One region of the Kitasatospora sp. NPDC059827 genome, then DNA from elsewhere that is predicted to be linked to it. Evidence: riboswitches for the same ligand, from Rfam matches in the RefSeq annotation. Region 1 holds a riboswitch; the other holds the start of a gene.

The links. A riboswitch is a leader RNA that binds a small molecule or an ion and turns the genes downstream of it on or off. The one in region 1 is predicted to bind guanidine.
Positions count from the first base shown of each region.
Region 2: another riboswitch for guanidine. It lies ahead of ACFV8H_RS00440 (MBL fold metallo-hydrolase); the one in region 1 lies ahead of ACFV8H_RS22825 (DMT family transporter).

Region 1 covers NZ_JBHWIV010000036.1:51,007-61,532, reverse strand. The annotation lists gene ACFV8H_RS22840 (2Fe-2S iron-sulfur cluster-binding protein) at 1-466, shown strand, start outside; gene ACFV8H_RS22835 (xanthine dehydrogenase family protein molybdopterin-binding subunit) at 463-2,793, shown strand; tRNA gene ACFV8H_RS22830 (tRNA-Cys) at 2,937-3,008, opposite strand; guanidine-III (ykkC-III) riboswitch at 3,089-3,157, shown strand; gene ACFV8H_RS22825 (DMT family transporter) at 3,202-3,516, shown strand; gene ACFV8H_RS22820 (MFS transporter) at 3,613-5,052, shown strand; gene ACFV8H_RS22815 (hypothetical protein) at 5,060-6,373, opposite strand; gene ACFV8H_RS22810 (class F sortase) at 6,821-7,462, shown strand; gene ACFV8H_RS22805 (alpha/beta hydrolase) at 7,459-8,775, shown strand; gene ACFV8H_RS22800 (phosphatidylglycerol lysyltransferase domain-containing protein) at 8,772-10,526, shown strand, end outside.
Region 2 covers NZ_JBHWIV010000001.1:96,967-107,492, forward strand. The annotation lists gene ACFV8H_RS00415 (amino acid adenylation domain-containing protein) at 1-907, shown strand, start outside; gene ACFV8H_RS00420 (MbtH family protein) at 900-1,085, shown strand; gene ACFV8H_RS00425 (DHA2 family efflux MFS transporter permease subunit) at 1,082-2,476, shown strand; gene ACFV8H_RS00430 (Uma2 family endonuclease) at 2,719-3,111, shown strand; gene ACFV8H_RS00435 (YceI family protein) at 3,237-3,788, shown strand; gene ACFV8H_RS00440 (MBL fold metallo-hydrolase) at 3,826-4,683, opposite strand; guanidine-III (ykkC-III) riboswitch at 4,696-4,763, opposite strand; gene ACFV8H_RS00445 (DUF397 domain-containing protein) at 4,797-4,994, opposite strand; gene ACFV8H_RS00450 (Scr1 family TA system antitoxin-like transcriptional regulator) at 4,991-5,806, opposite strand; gene fes (enterochelin esterase) at 5,881-6,999, opposite strand; gene fhuB (Fe(3+)-hydroxamate ABC transporter permease FhuB) at 7,016-9,175, opposite strand; gene ACFV8H_RS00465 (ABC transporter substrate-binding protein) at 9,281-10,309, shown strand; gene ACFV8H_RS00470 (ABC transporter ATP-binding protein) at 10,335-10,526, shown strand, end outside.

The DNA of each region.
Region 1 (10,526 bases):
GCCCGCCCAGGCCCAGGCCCCGCTGCCGGCCCCGGCCCCCGCCGAGCAGCCGTACGGCGACGGCGGCTACGACACCGGCGTGTACGACACCTCCGCGCTGACCGGGATGCAGCCCGGCATCCCCGCCCAGGCCGTCGGCGACCAGGTGTACTACCCGCAGGGCTACCCCGAGCAGCCCTACCAGGCCACCCCCGCGCACGGCACCTACGTGCCGGCCGGCTACCCGGACGGCCACCAGCAGCACACCGGCTACGACACCGGCTACGACGCCCCGGTCTACGAGCCCACCCCCGCACATGGCACCCCGCTGCCCGGCGCCGTCCACGACGGCACGCCCCCGCACGGCACCCCGTACGCGGACCCGCACGGCACCCCGGCCGAGGCCGGCGTCCCGACCACCGGCGTCCCCTACGGCGCCACCCCCGCCCACGGCATCCGGCTCCCCGAGGACGACCACGCATCATGACGTCGCCTACCGACATCGGCGCAGCACTCCAGCAGGACGGCGGCGAGGGCGGCGCCGGACCGGAGCCCTTCGGCCTGGGCAGCTCCCCGCTGCGCAGCGACGCGCTGCCCAAGGCGCTCGGCATCTACCCGTACGCGGCCGACCTCTGGGCCGAGGGGCTGCTGTGGGGCGCGGTGCTGCGCTCGCCGCACCCGCACGCCCGGATCCGCGGCATCGACACCTCGGCCGCGCTCGCCCTGCCCGGGGTGCACGCCGTGGTCACCGCCGCCGACCTGCCGCCCGGCCCGGACGGCCAGCCGGACGGCGCCCCGGCCGGCCCGATCGTCTCCGACCGCCCGGTGCTGGCCGCCGGCGTGGTCCGCCACCACGGCGAGCCGATCGCCGCGGTCGCCGCCGACCACCCCGACACCGCCCGGCTGGCCGTCGGCCTGATCGCGGTCGACTACGAGCCGCTGGAGGCGGTCACCGACCCCGAGCAGGCCTTCACCGCCCCGGCGCTGCACCCGGACGGCAACCTGTTCCGCCACCTGCCGCTGCGCACCGGGGACCCGGACGCGGCCGGCGAGATCATCGTCGAGGGCCTCTACCAGGTCGGCCGGCAGGACCCGGCCCCGCTCGGCGCCGAGGCCGGGCTGGCCGTGCCGCGCCCGGACGGCGGCGTCGAGCTGCACCTGTCCTCCACCGACCCGCACGGCGACCGCGACCGCACCGCCGCCTGCCTCGGCCTGGAGCCGGACAGGGTGCGCCTGGTGGTCACCGGCGTGCCCGGCGCCACCACCGACCGCGAGGACCTCTCCTTCCAGGTCACCCTGGCGCTGCTGGCGCTGCGCACCGGCCGCCCGGTGAAGATGACCCTCACCCGCGAGGAGTCCTTCCACACCCACACCTCGCGCCACCCCGCGCTGCTGCGCTACCGCCACCACGCCGACGCCGACGGCACCCTGGTGAAGGTGGAGGCGCAGATCCTGCTGGACGGCGGCGCCTACGCCGACGTCTCCGCCGAGGCGCTGGCCGCCGCGACGGCCTTCTCGGTCGGCCCGTACGTCTGCCCGAACGTGTTCGTGGACGCCTGGGCGGTGCGCACCAACAACCCGCCGGCCGGGCGGATGCGCGGCGAGGGCGCGCTCCAGGCCTGCTTCGCGTACGAGTCGCAGCTGGACCAGCTGGCCGCCCGGGTGGGCGTGGACCCGGTGGAGATCCGCCGCCGCAACGCGATGTCCACCGGCGACCCGCTGCCCACCGGACAGGCCGTCACCTGCCCCGCCCCGGTGAAGGCGCTGCTGGACGCGGTGGCCGCCGAGCCGCTGCCGGCCCTGCCGGTGGACGACCCGGACGCCGAGTGGCTGCTGCCCGGCGGTCCCGGCGGGGCCGGGGACCCGGCCGCGGTGCGGCGCGGGATCGGCTACGCCGTCGGCATGGTGCACATGCTGGGCGCCGAGGGCGAGGACGAGGTCTCCACCGCCACCGTGCGGGTCAGCGGTGACCACGCCACGGTGATCTGCGCGGCCGTCGACGCCGGGCAGGGCTTCGCCACGCTGGCCCGGCAGATCGTGCAGACGGTGCTGGGCGTCAGCGAGGTCTACATCGCGCCGGCCGACAGCGACCAGTCGATCGCCGGGCCCTCCGCCCGGGGCCGGCACACCTGGGTCTCCGGCGGGGCGGTCGAGCGGGCCGCGCTGATGGTCCGCCACCAGCTGCTGCAGCCGATCGCGGCCGACTTCGGGATGTCGGTGGAGCTGCTGCAGATCGCGGACGGCAAGATCACCTCCTACGACGGGGTGCTCGGCATGCCGGTCGCGGAGGCGCTGGAGGGCAAGGAGCTCTGGGCCACCGCGCAGTGCCGCCCGCACCCGACCGAGCCGCTGGACGAGTCCGGACACGGCGACGCCTTCGTCTCCATCTCCTTCTGCGCGATGCGCGCGGTGGTGGACGTGGACATCGAGCTGGGGGCCGTCCGGGTGGTCGAGATGACCGTCGCCCAGGACGTCGGCCGGGCGCTGAACCCGCGCCAGATCGAGGACCGGATCGAGGCGGGCGTGGCCCACGGCGTGGGACTGGCGCTGATGGAGGACCTCCAGACCTCGGGCGGGGTGATGACCAACGCCTCGCTCACCGGCTACCGGCTGCCGACCTCGCTGGACACTCCCGAGGTGCGGATCGCCGCGCTGCTGGAGGAGCGGGACGTGGTCGCCACCTTCGGGGCCAAGGCGGTCAGCGCGGTGCCCGCGGTGGTCGCTCCCTCGGCGGTCGCCGCCGCCGTCCGGGCCGCCACCGGGCTGCCGGTGGGCCGGCTGCCGATCCGCCCGGAGGACGCCGTCACGGCCTGAGCCGGCGCCCTCGGCCGTCGGGCCCCGCCGCCGCGGGTGCCCGTCGGGTCGGGCCGTCGGGCCGGGCCGCCTGGCCGGCCGGAAACGGAACGGGAAATGCGGAATTGCCGGTCGACTTCGGTCGACCGGCAATTCCCCTTTCGAGGCCGTGGCGGGAATTGAACCCGCGTACATCGCTTTGCAGACGATTCCCTGAGCCACTCGGGCACACGGCCAGTGAATTCAGGATGGCGGACGGGCCGAATGGGGTCAATGACGTTGTGTAAATTCTGTGTGGCAATGTGTGCTACGGTCGGAGCAGGTGGTTGATTCCCCGCCACCCCGGACGAGCGCGTCGTACCCGGTGACGACAAGACGGCGCAGTTCAGCGGCAATCCGGCCGCTGTGGACTGCGGAGGTACGGCCGTCATGGCTTGGCTCGTTCTGATCGTCTCGGGTCTCCTGGAGACCGTCTGGGCAGTGGCCCTGGAATCGTCCAAGGGCTTCTCCCGCCTCGTTCCCAGCCTCGTCTTCGGCGTCGCGCTGCTGTTCAGCATGGGCGGGCTGGCGTACGCGATGCGCACCATCCCGATCGGCACCGGCTACGCGGTCTGGGTCGGCATCGGCGCGGTCGGCACCGCGGTCTACGGCATGGCCGTCCTGGGCGACGCGGTGACCATGGCCCGGATCGGCTGCCTGCTGCTGATCGTCTGCGGCGTGGTGGGGCTCAAGGTGCTGCACTGACGCCTGCCCCCGGGGCCGGACCTAGGCCCTGCGACGGACCCGGTCAGGGACTCCGGTCAGGAGTCAAGGACGCGGACGGCTCTTACGATGTTACGTATGACCACTGCCTCCCCCACCTCGGTCGACTCCCCCTCGATACCCTCCGGAGCTGACCCCGGGGGCGGGGTCATGAGCGGCCGTTTCCGGGCCCTGACGCTCGGGATCGTGTCGGTCGTGCTGGTGATCGCCTTCGAGGCGACCGCCGTCAACACCGCGATGCCGACCGCGGCCCGGCAGCTGGACGGTCTGGGGCTGTACGCCTTCGCCTTCTCCGGTTACTTCACCACCACGCTGTTCGCCCTGGTCGTCTCCGGCCAGTGGTGCGACCGGCGCGGCCCGCTCCAGCCGCTGTTCACCGGCATCGCGGTGTTCGGCGCGGGCCTGGTGGTGGCCGGGACGGCGCCGGGCATGTGGGTGTTCGTGGCCGGGCGGGCGATCCAGGGGCTGGGCGGCGGGCTGGTGATCGTCGCGCTGTACGTGGTGGTCGGCCGGGCCTACCCGGAGCGCCTGCGGCCGGCGGTGTTCGCCGCCTTCTCCTCGGCCTGGGTGCTGCCCTCGATCGTCGGGCCGCTGGTCTCCGGGGCCGTCACCCAGCACCTCGGCTGGCGCTGGGTGTTCCTGGCGGTGCCGGTGCTGATCCTGCTGCCGCTGGCGGTGATGGGCCCGGCGCTGGCCCGCTCCGAGCGGGACCACCCGGTGCTCAAGGGTGCCGACTTCGACCGCCGCCGCACCCTGCTGGCCGCGATGGCGGCGGTCGGCGCCGGCCTGCTGCAGTACGCCGGCCAGCGCCGGGACCTGGTCGGACTGCTCCCCGGCGTCGCCGGTGCGGCGCTGCTGGCCCCGGCCGTGCTGGGGCTGCTGCCGAAGCGGACCCTGCGGGCCGGGCGCGGGCTGCCGACGGTGATCCTGCTGCGCGGGCTGGCGGCGGGGGCGTTCCTCGGCGCCGAGGCCTTCGTCCCGCTGATGATGACCACCGAGCGCGGCCTCTCGCCGACCCTGTCCGGGCTCACCCTGACCAGCGGTGGGCTGACCTGGGCGCTGGGCTCCTGGCTGCAGGGCCGCCCGGGGGCCGAGCGGTACCGCGAGACGATGATCCGGGGCGGCTTCGTGCTGACGGCGGTGGCGATCGCGGCCGCCGCGCTGGTGCTGGTCCCGGCGGTGCCGGCCTGGGTGGCCTCGGTGGCCTGGGGCGTCGGCGGCATCGGGATGGGGCTGACGGTCGCGAGCGTCAGCGTGCTGATGATGAAGCTCTCCGCGCCCGAGGACGCCGGGGCGAACTCGGCCGCGCTGCAGATGAGCGACGCCCTGGGCAACGTGCTGCTGACCGGCCTGGCCGGGGTGCTGTTCGCGGCGCTGGGCGGCGGGTCACTGGCCGCGGCGCACGAGGGCGCCGGGGCCGACGGCTCGCCCGGCGCCTTCGCGGTGATCCTGCTGGTGATGGCCGCGGTGGCGGCGCTGGGGGCGCTGCTCGCCGGGCGGGTGCGGGTCCGGGCCTGACCTGCGGTCAGGACGCGGTGGCGGTGGCGGTGGGGGAGGGGGAGGCGGCCGGCGGCGCGGCCGGGGTGCCGAGGAAGGCCTCCCAGCCGCCGGCCGGGGACTGGCCCGGGCCGAGGCCCTGGAGCTTGCGCAGCACCGCCGGGTCCTGGGCGTCCAGCCAGTCGACCAGTTGGCGGAAGGAGACCAGCCGCACCTCGGGCTTGCCCGCGATCGACTTGAGCACGTCCTCGACGGCGTTCATGTAGATGCCGCCGTTCCACTCCTCGAAGTGGTTGCCGATGATGTACGGCGCCCGGTTGCTGTTGTAGGTGCGGTCGAAGCCCATCAGGTAGGAGTCCCGGGCCTGGGCCTGGAAGCCCGGGTAGAGCGCCGGGTCGGCCTTGGTGTTGGGGCCGCACTGGTTGAACATGATGTTGTAGTCCATCGACAGCACCTGGAAGGTGTGCCCGGGGAAGGGGATGGACTGCAGCGGGAGGTCCCAGAGCGCGCCGCCCTGGATCTTCTGCGGCCAGACCTGGGTGCCGTTGCCGCTGCTGTCGTAGCGCCAGCCGCGCTTGACGGCGGTGGGCAGCAGGTTGCGCTGGCCCTCCAGGCAGGGGGTGCGGCTGCCGATCAGCTCCTTGCGGTAGTCGAAGGGCAGGGCCGGCAGGTCGGTGAAGCCGGTGTTGGTGCGCCAGCTCGTCACGAACTCCATCGCCTGCTGGATCTCGCTCTCCCACTCCTCCGGGGACCACGCGCTGACGCCGGTGGGGCCGCAGAAGTGGCCGTTGAAGTGGGTGCCGATCTCGTGGCCCTCCAGCCAGGCGGCGTGCACGTTCTCCAGGGTGTCGTGGATGTGCTGGTCGCTCAGGTAGCCGATCTCGGAGGCGCCGACCTTGTGCTGCGGCGGGCGGTACAGGTCCTTCTTGGACTCCGGCAGCAGGTAGAGCCCGCTGAGGAAGAAGGTCATCGAGGCGTTGTGCTCCTGGGCCAGCCGGCGGAAGCGCGCGAACAGCCCGTTGTCGAGCTCGCCGGCGCCGTCCCAGGAGAAGACCACGAACTGCGGGGGCCGCTGGCCGGGCTGGAGCCGGTCCGGGACGGGCTGGTGGGGCTGGGGGCCGGTGTCCGAGGTGGAACCGTCGCCGAGCAGGACGGCCTGCGGCTTCTGCGGGACCGCGGCGGGGGTGGCGCTCTGCCCCTCGGGCGCCGGGGTGGCCGGGGCCGCGCCGCCGGCCGCGTGCTCCCCGCCCCCGCCGGCCCGGTCGCTGCCGCAGCCCGCCGCCAGGGTGGCGGCGCCGGCCGCTCCGGCGGCCAGCAGGGTTCGGCGGGAGAGCGCGTCCATGGTCACTCCGTTCGTGAGGTGTTCGACGGGCGGGCGGAGTCCGGCAGGCGCTCGCGGGGGGCGTGCGGGGTGCGTGCGGGGCGCGCGGAGGTCCGGTCGGCCCGGAGGGGGTGGAGCCCGTGACCGGGTCAGGATGGCATGTGGGCCGGAACGGTCGTAGAGGCGCAGCGAACGGTCGTGATCGATCGCCCGATTGACGCAACCGAAACGGCGGGCCGAAACGTCGAAGGTGTTCGTACGGGTGGGAGCGCCGCCCCCGGACGCGGAAGCGGAACGTCACGTACCGTGGCCGCCCACCCACTCCGTGCAGGTCCGGAGCCGTCATCCCTGCCGATCGGCGGGTACGGATACGACCGTCGTGGGGACGTGCCTTAGGGTCCGATCCGATTGAATGAGTTCCCAGCAAACTCTCAGGAATGGGATCCGGGCCGGCAGAAGGGAGCACCCGTGGGCGTCCAGCAGAGCAGGAGCCCCTGGCCGGGCACCCTGGCGGCCGGCGCCGCCCTGGTGTTCGGGGCCTGGCTGCTGCACGAGGGCGGCGCGCCCGTGCTGCCGCCGCTGCCGAGCGGACAGGCGCTGTCGGGCTTCGCCCCGGTCTCCGTCGTCCCCCCGCTCGGCCCGTCCGCCCCGACCCGGATCCGCATCCCGGCCGTCCGTCTGGACGCCCCCGTCACCGAGCTGGGACTGGACCCCGACGGCCACCTCCAGGCCCCGCCCGCGGCCGACCGCAACCTCGCGGGCTGGTACCGCGGCGGCGCCGCCCCCGGCCAGCGCGGCACCGCCATCCTGGCGGGCCACGTCGACAACAAGGCCGGACCGGCCGTCTTCTACCACCTGGGAGCACTCCACCGGGGCGACCGGATCGAGATCGCCCGCGCCGACGGCGCCACCGCCGTCTACCAGCTGTACGCCATCGAAGTGCACGACCGAAAGGACTTCCCGGACGACCGGGTCTACCGCCAGGCCGCCGACGCTCAGCTGCGGGTGATCACCTGCGGCGGCGCGTACAGCGAGGAACACGGCTACGAGGGAAACGTCGTCGCCTACGGATTCCTGGCCGACACCACACCGCCGGGCAAAGCCGCATGACCACGCTCACCCTCGCCACCCGCTGGAACCCGATCGACTGGCCGCTCACCCACGGCCCCGTCCCGCAAGCCGTCCTGCTGGCCGGCTGGGCGGCGCTGGCCCTGCTGGCGTTCTCCCGGCACCGGCGGTGGCGCGCCCCGCGCATGCTCGGCGCCCTGGCGCTCGGCGCCGTGCTGACCGTCCTGGTGAAGATCGTCGTCGACGACTGGTGGCACCCGTTCCCCGAGGGCACCCCGGACTTCGTGCTGCGCTGGATAGCCGTCGGCCTGTTCGGCACGGCCCTGCTCTGCTTCCGTGCGTCGCTGTTGACCGTGCGCGGCCGGTGCTTCGCGGTCGGCGGCGTGGTCCTGGTGGTGCTGATGGCCGCGTCGCAGATCAACCGGGGCTTCGACCAGTACCCGACCGCCCGGGCCATGCTGGCCCCGCACACCGACGAACTGGCCACCGGCAAGGTGGCCGCCACCGTGCAGGGCGGGTCCGACCGCCCGCTCGCCGAGGTCTGGCACGCGCCGCCCGGCCTGCCGGCCAAGGGCACCCTCTCCACCGTGACCGTCCCCGGTACCGCGTCGGGCTTCTCCGCACGCCCCGGGTACGTCTACCTACCGCCCGCCTACCGGGCCACCCCCCGGCCGTTGCTGCCCGTGGTCGTCCTGCTGGCCGGCCAGCCCGGCGGGCCCGAGGACTGGGTGAACTCCGGAGCCGTCCGGCAGACCCTGGACGACTTCGCGGCCCGGCACCAGGGCCTCGCGCCGATCGTGCTGGTCGCCGACCAGACCGGCGGCAACTTCGCCAATCCGCTCTGCATGGACTCCCAGATCGCCAAGTCGCAGACCTACCTGGCCGTCGACGTCCCGAACTGGATCCACCACAACCTGCAGACCGCCACCGGCCGCGGCGCCCTCGCCATCGGCGGGCTCTCGCTCGGCGGGACGTGCGCGCTGCAACTGGCCGTCAACGCGCCCGAGGTGTACGGGACCTTCCTGGACATCTCCGGACAGGAGGAGCCGACCTTGGGCACCCACCAGGAGACCGTGGACAAGGCCTTCGACGGCGACGAAGCGGCCTTCGCCGCCGTCGACCCGGTGCACGTGATGGCCCGCAAGAAGTTCCCCGACACCGCCGGCATGATCGTGGTCGGCGCCGACGACCCGTGGTTCCGGCCAGGCCAGGAGAAGATCCACGCGGCCGCGCAGGAGGCCGGGATGAAGGTCGGCTTCCAGACCATCCCCGGCTGGCACAGCTGGGTGGTGTTCCGAAAGGCCCTGGAGCAGAACCTGCCCTGGCTCGCCCAACAGACGGGACTGATCCGGTGACCCGATTGCTCGCGCGGCCGACCGCAGCGCCGTCGGCCACGGCGGCCGAACCGGACGCCCACCTGGCCCCGGTCACCCCGACGCCGGAGGTCGGGCCGCAGCGGATCCGCCGGGCCGTCCGGATGCTCGGCGACCGGCTGCGCTCGGCGCCGCTGACCCTGGCGCTGCTGGCCGGGTTCTGGGCCCTCGGCGCGGCGACCGGCAGCCTGTCCGGCGGTCCGTCCGGGCGGCTGCTCGCCCGGGTCGGCGTCGGCCTGCCCACCCTCGGCGAGGGCCGCTGGTGGACGCCGGTCAGCTCGCTGTCCTTCTCCACGGGCATCGGCTCGTACGTCTTCACCAGCCTGCTGCTGCTCCTGGTCGGCCCGGCCGCCGAGCGCCGGTTCGGCCGGCTGCGCACCCTCGCGCTGCTGGTCGGCGGGCAGGTGGCCGGCACCCTGCTGGGCACCGGGCTGGTCGCGTTCGGCTCCTCGGCCGGGGAGCAGTGGACCGCCTCGGTGGCCGACCAGACCTCGGTCGGGCCCGCCGTCGGCCTGTTCACCTTGGCCGGGGTGCTCGGCTACCGGCTCACCGTGCTCTGGCGCCGCCGGCTGCACCTGCTGGTGCTGCTCGTCCCGCTGGTCATGACCCTGTACGTGGGGCACCTGCAGAGCGTCCAGCGCTGCGCCGGCGCGCTGTTCGGCCTCGGCCTGGGCGCCCTGCTCAGCCGCGGCCGCCCGTACCTGCGCACCCACCGCTCCTCGCACGGCGAGACCCGGGTGCTGGTCGCGCTCTGCCTGGTCGCCGCCGCCTGCGGGCCGCTGATCGCCTCGCTGTACGACAACGCCAGCGGTCCGTTCAACACCTTCTCCGAGCTGTACCTCTCGCACCGGCTCAGCCCCGAGGAGGTGGCCGACTTCTGCGCCGCCTCGGCGCACGACTGCGCTCGGGCGCACGCCGTCGAGCGGATATTCGACACCCCCGCCCGGCTGATGGCCGCGCTCTTCCCGGCCCTGCTGCTGGTGCTCGCCGAGGGGCTGCGCCGGGGCCTGCGGTTCGCCTGGCGGATCAGCGTCGTCACCGAGGTGCTCTGGGCCGCGCTGCTGGCCTGGCTGTACTTCGAGTCCGGGCCGGTCAGCGGGGACGCGGTGCAGTACTTCGTCGAGGCGATGCTGCTGCCGCTGCTGACCACCGTCCTGCTGCTGGCCACCCGGCAGCGGTTCCGGCTGCGGCTGGCCGGCCGGGCGGTGCGCCGGCTGGCCGCCGTGGTCGGCGGGGCCGCGCTGGTGGCGGCGGCCGCGTACGTGGGCCTCGGGCGGCTGGCGGCCGGGCAGTTCGAGCCGGGTGCGGGCGTGCGCGGGCTGGTGAACGGGCTGCCCGCCCAGTTCCTGCCGCCCGCGTACAACGACCTGCTGCCGGACTACCCGATAGCCGTCGGCCCGATGGCGCTGTTCCTGGAGACGTACTGCGGGCTGGCGTTCTGGGTCGTCGCGCTGCTCGCGCTGCTGTCGGCGTTCCGCCGTCCGGTGCTGCGCACCGACACGGCGGCGGCCGCCCGGGCCCGGGCGCTGCTCGCCGAGCACGGCGGCGGGACGCTGTCCTTCATCACCACCTGGGAGGGCAACCACTACTGGTTCGACGAGCAGGGCCGCGCGGCCGTCGCCTACCGGGTGGTCGGCACCGTGGCGCTGACCACCGGCGACCCGTTCGGCGCCCCGGAGGCGCGGGCCCGGGCGGTGGCCGGATTCGCCCGCTACTGCGACGCCCGCGGCTGG
Region 2 (10,526 bases), on a different contig from region 1:
GGTGCTCGGCCTGGAGGTCGGCATCGGCGCGCTGTTCCAGGCCTCCAGCGTGGCCGCGCTCGACGCCGCCCTGTCCGAGGGCGCCCCCGGCGCCGACGCCCTGGACGTGCTGCTCCCGCTGCGCCCCACCGCCCCCGGCCGCCGGGCCCCGCTGTTCGCGATCCACCCGGCCGGCGGCCTCAGCTGGTGCTACACCGGCCTGATCCGCCACCTCCCGGCCGACGTCCCCCTCTACGGTCTCCAGGCCCAGGGCGTCGGCGCCGCCACCGTCGGCGAACCGCTGCCCGCGACCATGGAGGAGCTGGCCGCGCACTACGCCGACCGGCTGCGCGAGGTCCAGCCCGAGGGGCCGTACCGGCTGCTCGGCTGGTCCACCGGCGGGATCATCGCCCACGCCGTCGCCGTCCGGCTCCAGGAGCTGGGCCAGCGGGTCGAACTGCTAGCGATCCTGGACGCCTACCCGGCCGAGGGCTTCCGCGAACTGCCCGTCCCCGATCAGGCCGAAGCCCTGGAGGCACTGCTCACCATGGGCGGCTTCGGGCCCGACGACCTCGCCGGGCAGCCGCTCGAACTCGACTCCGTCATCGAGCTGCTGGGCCGCGAGGGCAGCCCGCTGGCCGGGCTGGACCGGTCCACCGTGACGGCGCTCAACGAGATCTACCTCAACACCAACCACCTGGTCCGCGGCTACGACCACCGCCCCTTCCACGGCGACGTCCGGTTCTTCCGCGCCACCGTCGACACCATCGACGAGGCCCTGGTGCCCGAACTCTGGGCCCCCTACGTGACCGGCCGGATCCACAACACCGACGTGGCCTGCTCGCACAAGGACATGACCCTGCCCGCCCCGATCGCGCACATCGCGAGCGTGATCGCCGACCACCTGGAGAACCCCGACCATGAGTGACGCCCCCGCCAACCCCTTCGACGCCGACGGCGAGTTCCTGGCCCTCGTCAACGGCCAGGGCCAGCACTCCCTGTGGCCCGCCTTCGCCGCCGTCCCGCCCGGCTGGGGCGTCGCCCACGGCCCCTGCGCCCGCCCCGACGCCCTCGCCTGGATCACCGCGCACTGGACCGATCTGTGACCCCTCCCGCCGTCGCGTCCCCGGCGCGCCCCCTGCTCGCGGGGCGCGCCGCCGTGGTCGTCGTGTACACCGCCGCGATGTGCATGAACGGCCTCGACTCGACCATCGTCAACCCCGCGCTGTACCGGATCGCCGAGGACTTCGGCCGGCCCGTCCCGGCCGCCAACTCCGTCGAGACCGCCTTCCTGATCGGCCTCGCCCTCGGCCTGCCGGTGGCGGGCTGGCTCGGTGACCGGTACGGCGTGAAGCGGGTCTTCCTCGGCGCGCTCGCCGTCTTCACCCTCGCCTCCGCGCTCTGCGCGGCCGCCCCCGGCCTCGGCACCCTGGCCGCCGCCCGCGGCGTCCAGGGCGTGGCGGGCGGCCTGCTCACCCCGGTCGGCATGACCCTGCTGTTCCGCGCCTTCACGCCGGAGGAGCGCCCGCGCCTGGGCCGGATCCTGATCGTGCCGACCGCCCTGATGCCCGCCCTCGGACCGCCCCTCGGCGGCTTCCTCACCGAACACCTCTCCTGGCACTGGCTGTTCCTGGTCAACCTGCCGGTCGGCATCGCCGCCGTGGCACTCGGCCTGACCGCCCTGCGGACCGAACCGGAACCCCCGGCCGGCCGCTTCGACACCCGCGGTTTCCTGCTCGCCACCCCGGGCCTCGGCCTGCTCACCTACGCCCTCGGCTTCGGCCCGGCCCACGGCTGGACGGCACCGGCGGTCTGGCTCGGCGGCCTCGCCGGAGCCGCCCTGCTCGGGCTCGCGGTACGCAACCAGCTCCGCTCGCCCGAACCGCTGGTGGACCTGCGGCTGCTCGCCGACCGCTCCTACGGCGCGGCGAGCTGGTTGGCCCTGCTCACCTCGGCCGGTCTGATGGGCGCCCTGTTCGTGCTGCCGCTGCTCTACCAGGCCGCCCGCGGCGCCACCGCCCTGGACGCCGGGCTCAGCGTCTTCCCCGAGGCGATCGGCCTGATGGCCGCCTCCCAGGTGGTCGACCGGCTGCTGCCCAGGCTCGGCCCGCGCCGCCTCGCCCTGCCCGCCCTGCTGCTGGCCGCGGCGATCCTCGCGGCGCTGGGCCTCGCCGAGAACCCCTGGGCCGTACGGGCGTTGATGTTCGCCGTCGGACTGGTGCTGGGCACCGCCGTGCTCACCGTCCAGATCGCCGGCTTCGCCGACGTCCCGCCGCCCGCGATGGGCCGCGCGATGGCCCTGTTCACCATCCTGCGCACCCTCGGCGGCGCCATCGGCATCGCCGCCACCGCCGCCCTGATCGGCGCCCTCGGCGACGGCACCGACCCCACCCCCTACCGGCTCGCCCTGGCCCTCACCGCCACCCTGGTCGCCGCCGGAGCCCTCCTCGCCCGCCGCCTCCCGGCCCAGGGCCCGCCCCCACCCCCGGAGGGCTGAGGGGCCCGCGATCGGGGCGGGCGGGGACGTTTCCCCCGCCCGCCCCGCCTGCCGTACGGTGGCAGGACCACCGGAGGAGGGCGCATGAACCCCGGGCGCTACCGGCTTCTCGAAGAGGCTCGACGGAGCCTCCCGGACGGTTTCAAGGTCGAGCTGTCCGGCGACGTCATCGTCATGCAGGCGTCGCCGCCCTCGATCCACCAGCTGAACTTGTCGATCGTGCAGCGTCAGTTCGACGCGCACTGCCGGCGGGCTACTTCACGAGCGGTAACAGCGATCTCTCGTCGCCGGAAGTCGGTGCTGTCCGCAATCCCGACCTCACCTACCTGCCCGAGGACGTCGTCGATCTCAGCGGCCACGAGATCCCGGCAGAGCTCGCGCTGATCGCGGTCGAGGTCGTCTCCCCGTCCAACCCCGAGAACGACTGGACCGGAAAGGTCCGCGACTACCCGCGGATGGGCTTCCCGCTCTATCTGATCATCGACCCGCGCCAGAAGACCGTCACCCTGTTCTCGGAGCCGAACCGCGACCGCTACCACACCCGTACCGAGCGGGAGTTCGGCGAGACGATCCGGATCCCCGAGCCGTTCGGCTTCGAGCTGGACCTGGCGCGGCTGGTCCCGTACCGGGACTGAGAGGGCTTCACCCGTTGGCGGGAACTTGGCACGGTGGTGCCGCGCGGCGGGCGGGGTGATACTGCATTGGGCTGACACCTTGCAGGCTGACGCCCGGACCCCGGGCCACCCCTTGGAGGTACCTGATGACCGTTTCGCTTCCCGAGCTCACCGGGGACTACGTCCTCGACCCCGCGCACTCCCGGATCGGCTTCGTCGCCCGGCACGCCATGGTGACCAAGGTGCGGGGCGCGTTCGGGCAGTTCGAGGGCACCGCGCACCTGGACGGCGCCGATCCGACGCGGTCGACCGGCCAGGTGGTGATCAAGACGGAGAGCATCGACTCCGGAGTCGAGCAGCGCGACCAGCACCTGCGGACCAACGACTTCCTGGACGCCCCCAACTTCCCGGACATCACGTTCCGTTCGACCTCGGTCGAGGCCAAGTCCGACACCGACTACCGGGTCACCGGTGACCTCACCATCAAGGACACCACCCGCCCGGTGGCCATCGACTTCGAGTACACCGGCAACGCGGTGGACCCGTACGGCAACCTGCGGGTGGGCCTGGAGGGTTCGGTGACGATCAGCCGCAAGGAGTTCGGCGTGACCTGGAACGCGGCGCTGGAGGGCGGCGGCGTGCTGGTCGGCGACAAGGTGGTGCTGGAGTTCGACATCTCCGCGATCAAGCAGAAGTAGCGGGGCGAGGAGGGACGGCAGCACTCCGGTGCTGCCGTCAGCCGTTCGGCCAGAGGATCAGGTCGTCCAGCGCGTGGCGGCGCGGGTGGTCGCCGAGTTCGGCGAGGGCGGCGCGGATGCGGTGCAGGTGGTCGACGGTGAGCTGGAGCGGGGGCTCGTCGGGCTGGTGGGTGGTGCGGATCGGGTAGTCGACGCCCGGCTCGCGGGTCATCTCGATGTGGCAGCCGAGGACGTGCGTGACGGGCCGCTCCCGGGTGAACGCGATCAGGCGCTCGATGCTGCGGCCGAAGGCGGGCCAGTCGTCGATGTAGAGCCGGCCGGGGTAGACGGTGTCGCCGGTGAGCAGGAAGCCCGTCCACGGGTCGTAGTAGGTGACGGCGGCCGGGTGGTGGCCGGGGGTGGCGAGGCATTCGAGGACCCGTCCGCCGCCGAGGTCGACGCGGGCGGTGGCCTCCGGGTCGTGGTCGAAGCCGAAGTACGCCCAGGCGGTGGGCAGGTCGGCGCCGACCAGGGTGGTGTCCGGCCGGTCGGCGAACTGTCCGTCACCCGCGATGTGGTCGCCGTGCGGGTGGGTGTGCAGGACCAGCAGCGGGTAGTGGTCGCGGGGGTTGCGGGCGAGCCACTGCGTGATCAGCCCGTCGACGGTCTCCCGGAGCGGGAAGTACTCGGGCTCGGCGGTCGCCCCGGTGTCGATGAGGACGGCCCGCTCCGCCCCGAAGAGCAGGAACAGGAACGACGCCTCGTAGTGGACCGCCTTGTTCTGCCGCAGGATGACGGTGTGCTCGTCGTACTCGTGGGTCTGGATCTCCGGGTCCGTGTCGTGTTTCGCGGACGGCGAGCCGTGGATCCACGGCACGTCCAGCGGACGGGCGATCGGTGCTCCGGCAGCGGTCATGACGACTCCCTGGGTGCGTCGTCTTGGCGGGCCGGGTACGGCGCACATCTCGTCCGGGGCGGGCGCCGTCGCGCTGCCGACGGCGACGCTAGCACGAGGCCCGGCCAGCGGCCTCAGCCGACGTGGCGAGGAACGTTTCGGGTGAACTCGATGAAGTCGGCCCAGGCCCCAGGGGCGAAGGCGAGTTGAGGGCCGGACTTGTCCTTGGAGTCGCGGACGTGGATTGTGCCCTCGGCGTGAGCGATCTCGATGCACGAGCCGCCCTCGCTCCCGCTGTGGCTGGACTTACGCCAAGTCAACTCGCTACTCACTGGTCCTCCACCAACGCGTTGATGAACTCGGCCGACTTCTCCCGAGTGAGAGCCTGCCGAAGGATCCTTTCATGGCGTTGACTCAGGAACTGCACCTTGTCGGTGTCCGCGTGGAGCATCCCGGCTGCTTGGCCCTCCTCGTAGGCGAGCCGCTCGTGTTCCGGCAAGTCCAGGAGAACGAACGGTCCTTCCAAGCCAGGGTGGAAACCGACCGAGGGAACGATCTGGATGGCCACGTTGCGCTGCCTGCCGATGACGAGGAGGTGCAGCAACTGCTCGACGTGGGCTTCCTCCGTGCTGAGTCGGCGGTGGAGGACGTTCTCCTCGATCACGAAGTTGAACGCCTTGCTCTGGACCTTCAGCAACTCCTGACGCTCAAGGCGAGCGGCCACCCGTACCGCAACGGTCTCGTCGTCCAGCGGGGGCCAGCGTCCGTCGATGACGGTCTTGGCTGTTGCGGCGGTCTGTAGCAAGCCAGGGAAGAGCTGGTTCTCGTACCAGTTGATGACCACCGCCTCCCCTTCGTTGCGAATGTAGTCCTCAGCGAATCGCGGATACTTCTCGGGCTTCAAGTAGTCCGCCCCTGCCAGCAGGATTCCCTTCGCGCCGCACATCTCGTCCGCCACCTGCAGCAGGTGCAGCGACGGCTTGCGCCGCCCGGCCTCCATCGATCGCAGGCTCTCGTAGCTGTAGCCGGCCTCGGTCGCCAGGGCCTCGCGAGTGACTCCGGCGCGAGCGCGCCAGAGCTTGATCTGGTCGCCGCAGTACTGCCATGACATCGGCGGCGGCGTGGCGGACGAGGACGCGTTCATCGCTGACCCCCCAGGTCACTCGGTGTGGGTTCCGACGCTACGTCCGCACAGGCCTCGGGGGTATGCGAATTGACCTAAACCGTCCTTGCGGGTGACCCCAGCAGGTGCGCCAGTCCGTCGGCCAGGCCGCCGCGCCAGCAGGCGTAGTCGTGGCCGCCGTTGAACTCCTGGTAGTGGAGGTCGTAGCCGCGGGCGGTGAGGACGTCGCGCAGGTGGCGGTTCTGGGTGAGCAGCATCCATTCCTGGAGGCCGACCTCGACGTAGAACCGGGCCTCGCGTCGCGGTTCGGCGGCGAAGCGGCGGGTCAGCCATTCGCTGCCCTCGTCGAACTCCGTCTCGTCCGGCCACCAGAAGGAGCCGGACTGGGAGAGCGCGTTGCCGAAGCGCTCGGGGCGCCGGTAGGCGGCGAAGGCGGCGGTGAGGCCGCCCGCGCTCTGGCCGGCGATGACGGTCCGGCGCGGGTCGTCGGTGGCGCCGAACTCTTCGGCGGCCCAGGGGAGGAGGCGGTCGGCGAGGAGGTCGACGAAGGCCGGGTTGCAGCTCAGGTCGTCGGGGCGGCCGGGCCCCATGGTGTGCAACAGGAGGGCGATCGTGGGCGGGATGGCGCCGTCGGCGGTCAGGTTGTCGAGGGTGTCGCCGACGGACAGCACCTCGCCCCACATTTCGCCGTCGAGCACCACCGCCACCGGGTACGGGCCGAGGCCAGGGTCGTGCCCGGCCGGGAGGTGGACGTCCACCCGCCGGCCGGCCACCGTGCGGGGGATCGTCCGCCCGCGCGGCACGCCCGCGCGCCGCCGGACGTACGGCTGGGCGGGGGCCTCCGGCAGGCTGAGCACCGAGGAGGGGTGGCGTCCGTCGCGGGCGGGGAGGCGGGGATCGGTGTCGTGCGGGTCGGGGCGGGCGTGGTCGAGGACGTGCAGCCAGTCGGCCCGGGTGGTGCCGGGGGTGTCGCCCTGGAACGGGTGGAACTGGTAGGAGGCGCGGTGGTCGGCGCGCAGCCGGTGGGTTAGTTCCCATCGGCCGTTCTGACGCACCATCAAGTGTGGTGCCAGGTCACCGGCGTGCCGGTCCTTGTCGGTGACGGTGTGGACCAAGGCGAGTACGCCGTCGCATTCCTGTGCGGTGGAGACGAGGGTGACCAGTCGGTACGCGGGGTCGTCCGGGTCGGTGGCGATGAGGGGAAAGTTGTTCAAGGTCCGTACTCCTCAGTCAGGTTGAGCGGCGCCCGAGCAGCACCCAGAGCAGGAAGGGGCCGCCGAGCACGGTGGTGACGATGCCGACGGGGATCTCCACCCCGCCGATCAGCACCCGTCCGAGGGTGTCGGCGAGCACGACGAGCAGGGCGCCGGTGAGCGCGGAGCCGAGCACCGGCACCCGGGTCGGTCCGGCGAGCCGGGCGGCGAGCACGGGTGCGGCGAGGGCGACGAAGCCGACCGGTCCGCAGATCCCGACGGCGAGCCCGGCGAGGGCGACGGCGAGCAGCAGGCAGGCGAGCCGGACCCGCCCGGGGTCGACGCCGAGCGAGGCGGCCACGCTGTCGTCGAAGCGCAGCACCGCCAGCCGCCGGGCCACCACCAGGGCGGTCGGCACCAGGACGGCGAGTCCGATGAGTGCGGGCGTGGCGATGGCGTAGTCCCGGCCGTTGAGGCTGCCGGAGGTCCAGACGTACAGCGAGCCGGCGGAGTTGAGCGAGCGCCGGGCGAGGGCGACCTGGATGACGGCCGAGGCGAGCGCCGACATGGCGAGTCCGACGACCAGCACCCGGTAGCCGCGGGCGCCGAGCCCGCCGGAGACAAGGGTGACGACCAGGACGGCGGCCAGGGCGCCGAGCGGTCCGGCCCACCAGGCGCCGAAGGTGCCGGAGGCGGTGGCGGAGATCAGTACGGCGGCGGTGGCGCCGTCGTTGACGCCGAGGAGTTCGGGGGTGGCGAGCCGGTTGCGGGCCAGGGTCTGGGTGAGGCAGCCGGCGAGTCCGAGGGCGGCTCCGGCGGCGAGTCCGGCGACGATCCGGCCGAGGCGGAACTTCTGCACCAGCAGGACGTCCAGCCGTTCGCCGTAGCCGAACACGGCCTGGAAGGTCGTGCCGAGGCCGAGTTTGCTCTGTCCGGCGTGCGCGGAGACGACCACGACGGCGAGCAGGGCGGCGGCCAGGCCGAGTCCGGCGAGCAGCGGCCGGCGCGGCACCAGCAGGGACCAGGCGCCGTACCGCAGGGCCGGGTCCGGCCGCGTCGGGCGCGGTTCGGCGCGCTGGACGGGCGGGGCCTCGGTGTCGGGGTCGCCGATCGCCAGGGCGGCGGAGCGGCGGGAGCGGACGATGGCGATCAGCGCGGGGGCGCCGACCAGGGCGACGATCACCGAGACCGGCGCCTCGAAGGGCCGGGCGACCACCCGGGCGAGCACGTCCGCGCCGGTGAGCACGGCGGCGCCGAACAGCCCGGCGAACAGGGTGAGTCGGCCGATCCGGGGCCCGGCGAGGGCGCGGGCCAGGAAGCCGGCGAGCAGGCCGAGGAAGGAGATCGGCCCGGCCAGGGCGACGGCCGAGGCGGTGAGCAGGGTGACGGCGGCGGCGACGGCGGCGCGGGTGGCGCCGGGGCGGTGGCCGAGGCCGCGGGCGAGGTCGTCGCCGAGGGCGAGGGCGGTGAGCGGCCGGGTGGTGAGCAGGGCGAGCAGGAAGCCGGCGCCGAGGACGGGGGCGAGTTGGCCCAGGGTCGTCCAGCCTTCCACCCCGGCCAGTGAGCCGAGTACCCAGACCCGGTAACGGTCGTACGCCTCGGGTGAGTTGACGATGAGCACGCCGGTGATGCCGCCGAAGGTCGCGCCGACGGCGGAGCCGCCGAGGACCAGGCGCATGGGGGAGCCGCCGCCCCGGCTGCCGGCGATCAGCAGGACCAGGGTGCTGGCGAGGACGGCGCCGCCGAAGGCGAAGGCGAGGTAACCGTAGGAGGTCTGCACGCCGAGCACGGCGATGCCGAGGACGACGCCGAGCGAGGCGCCCGCGTTGACGCCGAGCAGGCCGGTCTCGGCCAGCGGGTTGCGGGTGACCGACTGGAGCTGGGCGCCGGCGACACCGAGGGCGGCGCCGACCAGCAGCGCCGTGAGGGTGCGGGGCAGCCGCAACTCGCTGACGACGAGGGCGAGTCGGCTGTCGGCGCGGGCGCCGCCGCGGTCGAGCAGGTAGTCCAGGACCCGTCCCGGCCCGACCTCGCCGGCGCCGACCGAGAGCGAGAGCGCGGTGAGCGCGAGCAGCACCGCGACCGCCCCGGCGGCGACCGGCCAGGCGCTGTCCCGGAGGGGGCGGGCCGGTGGGGGAGGGGCGCCGGGTGCGGTGACGGCGGGCGCTTCGGGGGCGCCCACTTGCGACGATGTCATAAGGTAAGGCTAACCTAATGGCCGGAGCGTCCCGCCGGCACCGCCGTCGTGCCGGGCTGCCCGGACGCCCCCAACTCCCGTACCACCCCCGCCCCGGAGGCACCCATGCCGTACGCCCAGAGCCCGCTCCACCCCGTCCGCCGCCGCGCGGCCCGGGCGCTGGCCGTCACCGGGGCGGCCGCCCTCCTGCTCACCGGGTGCGGCTCCTCCGGGTCCTCCTCCAAGTCCGCGGACCCCTCCAACTCCGCGTCCGCCGCCCCGGGCAGCGCGGCGGACGCGGCCAACGGCGGCAAGCGCACCGTCAAGGACGCCACCGGCAAGGCCGTCGAGGTCCCCGCCGAGCCCAAGCGGATCGTCACCCTCACCCAGGAGGACCTCGACGCGGTGCTCGCCCTCGGCCTCAAGCCGGCCGGCATCACCAACGGCCAGGGGCTCAACGAGCCGCCCGCATACCTCAAGGACAAGGTCCAGGGCGTGCCGGTGGTCGGCAACCTGCTCCAGCCCGTGATGGACAAGGTGATCGCCGCCAAGCCCGACCTCATCCTGGCCGGGGACATGCAGGACGAGCAGGTGCTCAAGCAGCTGCGCGAGATCACCCCCGCCACCCTGGTCACCATGGCGCCCACCGACGACTGGAAGCTCGCCTTCCGGGGCATCGGCAACGCCGTCAACAAGCTCGACCAGGCCACCAAGGTGATCGACGACTACCAGGCCAAGGCCACCAAGGCCGGTGCCGACCTCGGCAAGAACAAGGGCGCCGCCGTCTCCATCGTCCGCTGGAACCCCACCGGCCCCAGCTGGATGGAGAAGAAGCAGTTCGCGAGCGGCGTCGCCCTCGACATGGGCCTCACCCGCCCGGCCGCCCAGGACAAGGACGGCAACGCCCACAGCCCGGCACTCAGCCTGGAGAAGCTCGCCGAGATCGACGGCGACTGGCTGTTCCTGTCCACCCTCACCGACGACGGCAAGGCCGCCCTCAAGGACGTCCAGTCCAAGCCCGCCTACCAGCAGTTGAACGCGGTGAAGAACAACCACGCCGTCACCGTGGACGGTTCGGTCTGGTCCACCCGGGGCGGCCCGCTGGCGGCCGACGTCGTCATCGGCGACCTCGGCAAGGCCCTGTCCGGTTCCTGAGCGCGCGGAACCGGGGGGCCGAGAGATGGAGTTGACGATCCAGGGCGTCACCGCCGGGTACCGCCCCGGCCGCCCGGTGCTCGGCGGCATCGACCTCACCGTGCCCGCCGGGCAGGTGGTGGCGGTGGTCGGCCCGAACGGCTGCGGCAAGTCCACCCTGCTGCGGGCGGTGGCCCGGCTGCACAGGCCGGACGGCGGGCGGATCCTGGTCGGCGGC